2 regions of the Desulfofundulus luciae genome follow, and region 1 is predicted to be linked to the other one. Evidence: riboswitches for the same ligand, from Rfam matches in the RefSeq annotation. Region 1 holds a riboswitch; the other holds the start of a gene.
What was found. A riboswitch is a leader RNA that binds a small molecule or an ion and turns the genes downstream of it on or off. The one in region 1 is predicted to bind cyclic di-GMP.
Positions count from the first base shown of each region.

Region 2: another riboswitch for cyclic di-GMP. It lies ahead of J2Z49_RS09300 (HD-GYP domain-containing protein); the one in region 1 lies ahead of J2Z49_RS10895 (ArsB/NhaD family transporter).

Region 1 covers NZ_JAUSUX010000019.1:25,748-29,530, forward strand. The annotation lists gene deoC (deoxyribose-phosphate aldolase) at 1-416, opposite strand, end outside; gene J2Z49_RS10895 (ArsB/NhaD family transporter) at 477-1,868, opposite strand; cyclic di-GMP riboswitch class I at 2,024-2,113, opposite strand; gene J2Z49_RS10900 (universal stress protein) at 2,272-2,706, shown strand; gene J2Z49_RS10905 (nitroreductase family protein) at 2,848-3,369, shown strand; gene J2Z49_RS10910 (4Fe-4S dicluster domain-containing protein) at 3,409-3,783, opposite strand, start outside.
Region 2 covers NZ_JAUSUX010000014.1:663-4,445, forward strand. The annotation lists gene J2Z49_RS09295 (methyl-accepting chemotaxis protein) at 1-1,087, shown strand, start outside; cyclic di-GMP riboswitch class I at 1,413-1,503, shown strand; gene J2Z49_RS09300 (HD-GYP domain-containing protein) at 1,599-2,231, shown strand; gene J2Z49_RS09305 (hypothetical protein) at 2,294-2,662, shown strand; gene J2Z49_RS09310 (ATPase domain-containing protein) at 2,666-3,783, shown strand, end outside.

The DNA.
Region 1 (3,783 bases):
TGGTTTAAGTAGCCCGTTTCGATAATCACCTTGACCAGCCCATCGGGCAAAAGGGCGGTCACTGCCTCCACCACTCCCCGGATATCGGCCACGACCAGGTCGTGGTTTCCTTCCTTCAAAGCGCCGATATTTATGACCATGTCCACTTCCCTGGCCCCGTTATTTATGGCCTCTTCAGCCTCTTTCTTTTTTACGGATGGCGTGGTTGCCCCCAGGGGAAAACCAATCACCGTACATACTGCCACCGTGGAACCGGCAAGTATTTTAGCGGCGTACTCCACATGCGCGGGATTGACGCATACGGCGGCAAACCCTTCCGCCATTGCTTCGGCACAAAGCCGCCGGATGTCCCGGGTGGTGGCCGTGGGCTTAAGCAGGGTATGATCGATTATGGCGGCCAACTGGTTTCTGGTCAACTGCCAACCCCCCTTGTACAATTTACTGTTCTCCAGGCAACTGGTGCAGGGAATCAGTTGTTACCCGCCGTGCCCGAAAGACTCCTTCCTGCCCTGCCTTTGCAGAAGGTTTAAAAGCAGGCTCCAAACCAGCCCTACTGCCAGCGTGGCGACCAGCACCAGGGTGGTCGGAAATTTCAGCCAGGCTAGCAAATAAACTGTGGCAATGATAATGGAAAGGATCATGAGGGGAAAAGCTACTTTAAAGAAACCCAGGAAGCTGATGGGAATACCCCTCTTTTCAGCCATGCCCACCACCACTACGTTGGCCGAAGCACCGATGATGGTGCCGTTGCCACCCAGGCAGGCTCCCAGGGAAAGGGACCACCACAGAAAGTTGAGGTTTTCAATACCCCCCAGGCGGCCCATGTCCTGGATTAAAGGAATCATGGTCGCTACAAAGGGGATGTTGTCCACAAAGGCCGAGGCCAGGGCCGAAAGCCAAAGGATCAGCATGCCCGCCGGCAGGAGCTCTCCTCCGGTAACCTCCAGGGCAAAATGGGCGATGGTTTCAATGACCCCTACTTCTTCCAGCGCTCCTACCAGGGCAAACAGGCCGATAAAGAAGAATATGACGGGCCATTCCACAGCGTGCAGGGCATGTTCCGGGTCGGAACGGGTGATTACCAGCAACAGGGCCGCCCCGGCCAGGGCTATTACCGAACTTTCCAGGTGCAGGAACTGGTGCAGGGCAAAGCCGGCAATGGTTAACCCCAGAACCCATAGGCAGGGTTTGAGCAAGGAGGCGTCTTTAATCTCGTCCCATTCTTTTAGCTCCAGGATGCTTTTTTGGTTCTCGTGGTTTGTAACCAGATCCCGGCGGTAAATGAGGCGCAGGATGGAGATGGTCACGACATAAATTACGACAACCACCGGGGTAAGGTTAATCACAAAATCCATAAACCCGAGCCCCACGGCGCTGCCGATCATGATGTTGGGCGGGTCACCGATCAGGGTAGCCGTGCCCCCAATGTTGGAAGCGATAATTTCAGAAATTAAAAAGGGCAGGGGGCTTACCTTTAGTTTATGGGCGATGGCAAATGTAACGGGCACGATGAGCAGTACCGTGGTTACATTGTCCAGGAGGGCTGAAAGTGCAGCCGTGACCAGGGCAAGCGCAGCCAGGATGCGCAGGGGTTCCCCCCGGGCCATTTTGGCCGCCTTGATGGCCAGGTACTCAAAGACTCCCGTTTCACGGGTAACACCCACGATGATCATCATCCCGGTCAGCAGGCCAATGGTGTTCCAATCGATGTAGTGGACGGCCAGTTCCGGGGTAATGATGCCGGCCAGTATGACTATCGCGGCACCACAAAAGGCGGCCACGGTACGGTGAATCTTTTCCGAAATAATTATAGCATAGGTGAGTAAAAAGACGGACGTAGCTAAAATAACTTGCGTTTGAGGGGTCAAATTTCCCATCTCCTTTCCTTCATAGTGTTTCGACAATCGTCCGGTCTTACTACGTTTGAGGAAACCACCTCCGTTGAACGCAAAAATGTGACTAATTTTCAGGTAAAATTAAAGGGGGGGGTAGTCAAATGACTACCCCCCCCGGCAGTCGGTACCGTTGCAGCCTGGCGATCATAGTCCTGAAAAGGACCTTAGACCCATGGCTTTAGCGTCCCGGGCTTTCGCCCGGTTTGCCCAACCCGTAAGCACCGTATTCTTTTTGATTTTACTTATGTAGTATTTTAGCTGATCAATCCCTGTGGAGGCAATAGAGATTTAATTATGTTTCTAATAATGCAGGTTTTTCCCGCTGGAACGTAGAAGATCCTGCAATAAAGATTGTCTTCGGGGGAGGTAGTGGTTTGTGAAAATCCTTCTGGCCGTGGATGGTTCGGAGAATTCACTGCGTGCTGCCAGAGAGGCTTTGCGCTTAAGCAAACTCAACCCGGAAGTTGCAGTAACGGCTTTATACGTGGGGCCTTCCTGTTATAAACTTTTCCCCGAACCCGGAGTTTGTGCCTGGCTTCAGCAAAAAGAGCTGGATCAAGAAATAGAAGCCCGGGCGGAAAAAGTCTTTGCCGCCGTAGAAGAGATTTTTCGGGCGGAAGGCCAGGCCATAGCCACGGCGGTGGAACGGGGGGATGCGGCCGAAGCCATTTGCCGGCTGGCCGCGGAGGGTCAATTTGACCTGATTGTCGTTGGAAGCCGCGGTTATGGCGATGTTAAGTCCCTTTTTCTGGGCAGCGTGAGCCATAAAGTGCTGCACCTGGCCCCCTGCCCGGTAGTGGTTGTCAGGTGAAGTAAGAGTCAATTGTATTTGCCCGGGCTTATACCGGTGAAAAGTAAGGGCGATTTCTTAAGAAGGCGGTTGTGAAAACACACGAGATAAGCGTCCCGGGGTATAATATAAAAGTACTTTCCTGCGGGAGGGAAATTGATCATGTCCACGATTCTGTCCCTGGTGAGAAGCCGGTATTCCGTAAGGCACTATAAGTCCGACCCGGTGCCCGAGGCACTGCTGGATCAACTCCTGGAAGCGGCCCGCTGGGCTCCATCTGCCGGTAACCTGCAGCCCTGGTTTTTCTACGTGGTTACCCGGCAGGAAAAAAAAGAAGCCCTGGCCCAGGCCGCTTTAAATCAACGCTTTATTGCCCAGGCACCCGTGGCGATTGTGGTATGCGCCGAACCGGAACGCTCGGCCCGGGTTTACGGTGAGCGGGGGCGGCGGCTTTATTGTTACCAGGATACGGCTGCGGCAGTACAAAATATTCTCCTCACCGCAAATGCCCTGGGCCTGGGAACCTGCTGGGTGGGTGCTTTTGACGAGGACCGGGTGAGGGAGTGCCTGGGTATCCCCGCTGAGCGTATACCCGTGGCCATTGTTCCAGTAGGATACCCGGCCGACGATCCGGCCCGCAGGCCCAAGAGAAGAGAAATAGAAGATATTGTAAGCTACATATAAGCAACCGGCCGTATTTCCGGCCGGTTTTTTTGGTAACGGCTATACATTTCCTGTAAATCTCCTGCGGGCATAGCGGGCCCGTTTTATGGCCGGTATGCGTTCGGCCGGACCAAAGAGAAGGCTGTTGGTGGGACAGGCGGTAACGCATGCCGGTTTGAGCCCCGCATCAATACGGTCTTTGCAGTAATCGCATTTAACAGCTATACCCTTCTCTTCATCCCACTGGGGCGCACCCCAGGGGCAGGCCATAATGCAGCTTTTGCATCCCACACACAGTTCCTGGTCAATGAACACAATGCCGTCTTTTGGTCGTTTTTGTACGGCCCCGATGGGACAGGCCTGCACGCAATAGGGATCCTCGCAGTGATGACAGGTCGTGAAAACATACGTTGCCCTTGCCTGACCGTTTCTGAC
Region 2 (3,783 bases), on a different contig from region 1:
TATGGAAAATGAACAAAAGACCGGGAACGTCGTGGATAACATGCAGGCCAGTGCTGCCCGCGGCCGCTCTCTGGTCATCCTTGTGGGCGCTTTTGCCCTGGTTGTCGGGCTCCTCATAGCAGTGTTTATAACTCGCATGATCACCCGTCCGATCCTGGCCACCGTTCGCGAAGCGGGCCGTATCGCTGAAGGTGACCTCACGGGCGAGGAACTGGTGGTGCGCACCCGGGACGAGATTGCCCGTTTAGCCGAGGCTTTCAACCGCATGCGCACAAACTTGCGCGAGATCATCGGCCAGGTAGTCCAAACGTCCAAGCAGGTGGCCGACTCGGCCTCCCAGCTCGCCACCCAGGCCGAGCAGACCGCCGCCGGGGCGAACGAGACGGCCGCCACCATGAGCGAAATGGCCTCGACCGTCGAACAGGTAACCGAAAATGTGCAGAAGGTTTCAGCGGCGGCCGAACAGGCTGCGGCCCGGGCCGCTGAAGGTGCCAGGGGTGTCGAGCGGGTTATCGGGCAGATGAAAGCCATTGAGCAAGCAAGTGCCAACGTTTCTTCCGCCATTAATGCTCTCAACCAGACCGCGGGCCAGATTACCCAGATAGTAGACCTGATCACCCAGATCGCCGACCAGACGAACCTGCTGGCCCTGAATGCCGCCATTGAAGCCGCCCGCGCCGGGGAACAGGGCCGCGGCTTCGCCGTCGTCGCCGAGGAAGTCCGCAAGCTGGCCGAGCAGTCGGCCAGCGCCGCCAAGGAGATCTACGAACTGATCACCACGGTCCAGAACGAGTCCAGGAAGGCGGTCGAAGTTATGGCCGCCGGGGCGGCGGAGGTCACGGAGGGAAGCAGCGTGATCAACGAGGTGGGGGCCAGTATCAAGGCCATCAGTCTCGCCATCGAGGATGTTGCGCGGCAGGTCCAGGAGGTGGCCGCCGCTGCGGAAGAAATGTCGGCTGGCGTGCAGAATGTTGCCGGGACAACAGAAGAGCAGACGTCGGCGATGGAGGAAGTCTCTGCCTCTACCGAAGAGCTTACCGCGCTGGCTGGCGAACTGGACAGGTTGGCCGCACGCTTCCGTGTGTAGGTGCCCCGACCGCCGGCGGGGATTGATTAAGGCAAGAGCTTTTAGGATATCGAGTAAAGGGGGCGGCTAACCCCCGTCCTCTCACACCGCCGGTCATGCGGGTCAGCGCGGATCTGGTGAAATGGGGTTGGCTGGAGCACGGCCAGGAAGCAGCTCAGGCTTGAGTTTTCCCAGGATCGACCCTTTATTACCGGGCCGTAACGGTTTTCTCAGGATGATGATGCCGTTGATATTGCCGAAAATCGCCTTAATCAGGAAGGAAAGTTAACGGTAATGTTGAAATACATCTTGAAAAAATGTTGAAATACCTCTTGAAAAGTCGCAACTTTCCGGAGGGCAAACCCGGCGAAAGCCGGGGACGCAAAGCCACAGGTCTAAAGTTCCCCGCGGGGAACCATGACGGCTGGGTTGCAAGGGGAGAAAGGAAGCCGCAGGGAAGCGTAAAATTTTTCTCCCTGCGGCTTTTCATTTTTTAAAGAAATTTTTAGAATAAATATGTTGAGGTGCTTCCATGAAATCCACATTTATCCATGCTGCCCGGGCGTTGATGAAATTACAGGAGGTCCGGTTTAAGGTATCTTCCAGTCATTCCTGGCGCGTGGCGGCCTATGCTGCTGCGCTCGCGAAGAAATTGGGTATGACTGAAAAGGAACAGAATCATATATACCTGGCCGGGTTACTCCACGACATAGGGAAGCTGGGCATTTCCAGCGCTATCCTGCACAAGCCGGGCAAACTGACTGCCGCGGAGTGGGAGGAAATAAAAAAGCACCCTGTTTATAGTTATGAAATCCTTTCGGCCATACCGGGGATGAAAGCCATCAGCCTTATGGTCCTTTACCATCACGAAAGATATGACGGTTGCGGGTATCCGGAAGGATTGGGGGGTGAGGCCATTCCCCTGGGGGCGCGAATTCTGGCCGTGGCTGATAGTTTTGATGCCATGACTTCGGATCGGGTTTACCGGCCCAGGATGTCTATAAAAATGGCCTCAGAGGAGCTCTACCGCTGTGCTGGTACCCAATTCGACCCTCAGCTGGTGGAAGTGTTTTGCTGCCGGGTCGTGCCTGAGGGAATAGATCCTGAACTCTACCGGATCACTGTCGATATTCCTGGTGGTGTGAAGCACCTGCGAAATAACTAACCGGGGAACCGGGCCTTGCTCATACTGGAGCGATAGCTCTTAGCCGAAAAGGAGGGGCTGTTGTGAGCGAAATCATCGAAAAACGGATCGGACGCTATGAAACTCTGCTTAAGGAGATGTGGACGGCGTCGTCGAAGTACCTTGGGACGTTTTCCGTGAATCTTCTGGTGGAAAGGGTCGTATGGGAGGTTTCGCTGGAATACAAGGAAATAGAACTCCTGCAGTACGATCAAAATGGGATATCGTGTGCGAAGATGGCGGCCAGGTTGGAGGAGAACCCGGACCTGCCGGTCGAAGATATGTTTATGAAGTTTATCACCAGGTATGTAGAAATCCTGGCCAGGCTTCTCGGTTATGAAAGAGCGGAAGAGATAAAAAAGAAGCTGGACGAGGAATTTGCCGGGGATCTTTCTGCTTCCAGGGAGGAATGAAAAATGGAGAGGTTGATAACGGGCATAAAAAATCTCGATTATATTCTCGGCGGCGGCATACCCGCTTATTCGCTGAATATCATTTCTGGTTCTCCGGGCAGTGGAAAGACGATATTCGTCCAGAATATCATATTTAACAATGCCAGGAACGGCCTCAAGAGCCTGTACCTGACCACTATATCGGAATCACAGCTGAAGATGGTGAGGCATCTTCAAGATTTTGAGTTCTTCTCGGACGACCTGCTGGGGGACAGGGTTATTTACGGGGATCTGGGGGCCGTCCTGCGCAGGCAAGGCGCGAGCGAGGGCCTGGATTACCTGACTCGAATGATCAAAGAACATTTGCCGAACATAGTTGTAATCGATAGTGTCAAGGTTATAAGGGACCTCTTCCCGGACGAGAAGACCTTCAGGGCCTTTGTTTTTGAGCTGGCTGCCGTTCTATCGATATGGGAGATCACTGCATTTCTCGTCGGCGAGTACGAGGAACAGGAGCTGACGCGCCTGAGCGAGTTTGCCATCGCCGATGGGATTTTCCACCTTTACGGGCAGGAGGAAAAGCGGTTTCAAAAAAGGTACATGCGCGTCCTGAAAATGAGGGGGACCAGTTTCCAGCACGGGGAACATTTGTTTCAAATTGGTCCTGTGGGGATAGAAGTGTACCCAAGGATGAGGCCGGAGGGTGAAGAACTCCGGTACGATGTCAAGCTGGGGCGAAAGGAATTCGGGATCTGTGGACTGGACGAAATGTTGTGCGGTGGGTTGCTGGAAGGGACTATCACACTCATTTCCGGTGCCACAGGTACGGGCAAGACGATGTTTGCCCTTAAGTTCTTGCTGGAAGGGGCTGAGAAAGGCGAAAAGGGGGTATTCCTTTCTTTTGAAGAGCCTGTAGATCAACTTCAGAATACTGCCCGCTGTCTGGGCTGGGAGATAGATAAATATCTGGCAGAGGGCCAGCTGGAGATCAAGTTTATTTCCCCCGTAGAACTGGACGTGGATAAACACGCTTTCGAGATACTGGACATGATTGGGGAAAAAAAGGTGGAGAGGTTTGTCATCGACAGCATCTCCTCTTTTGAAAGCAGCGTTACCGATATACAAAAGTACAGGGATTATCT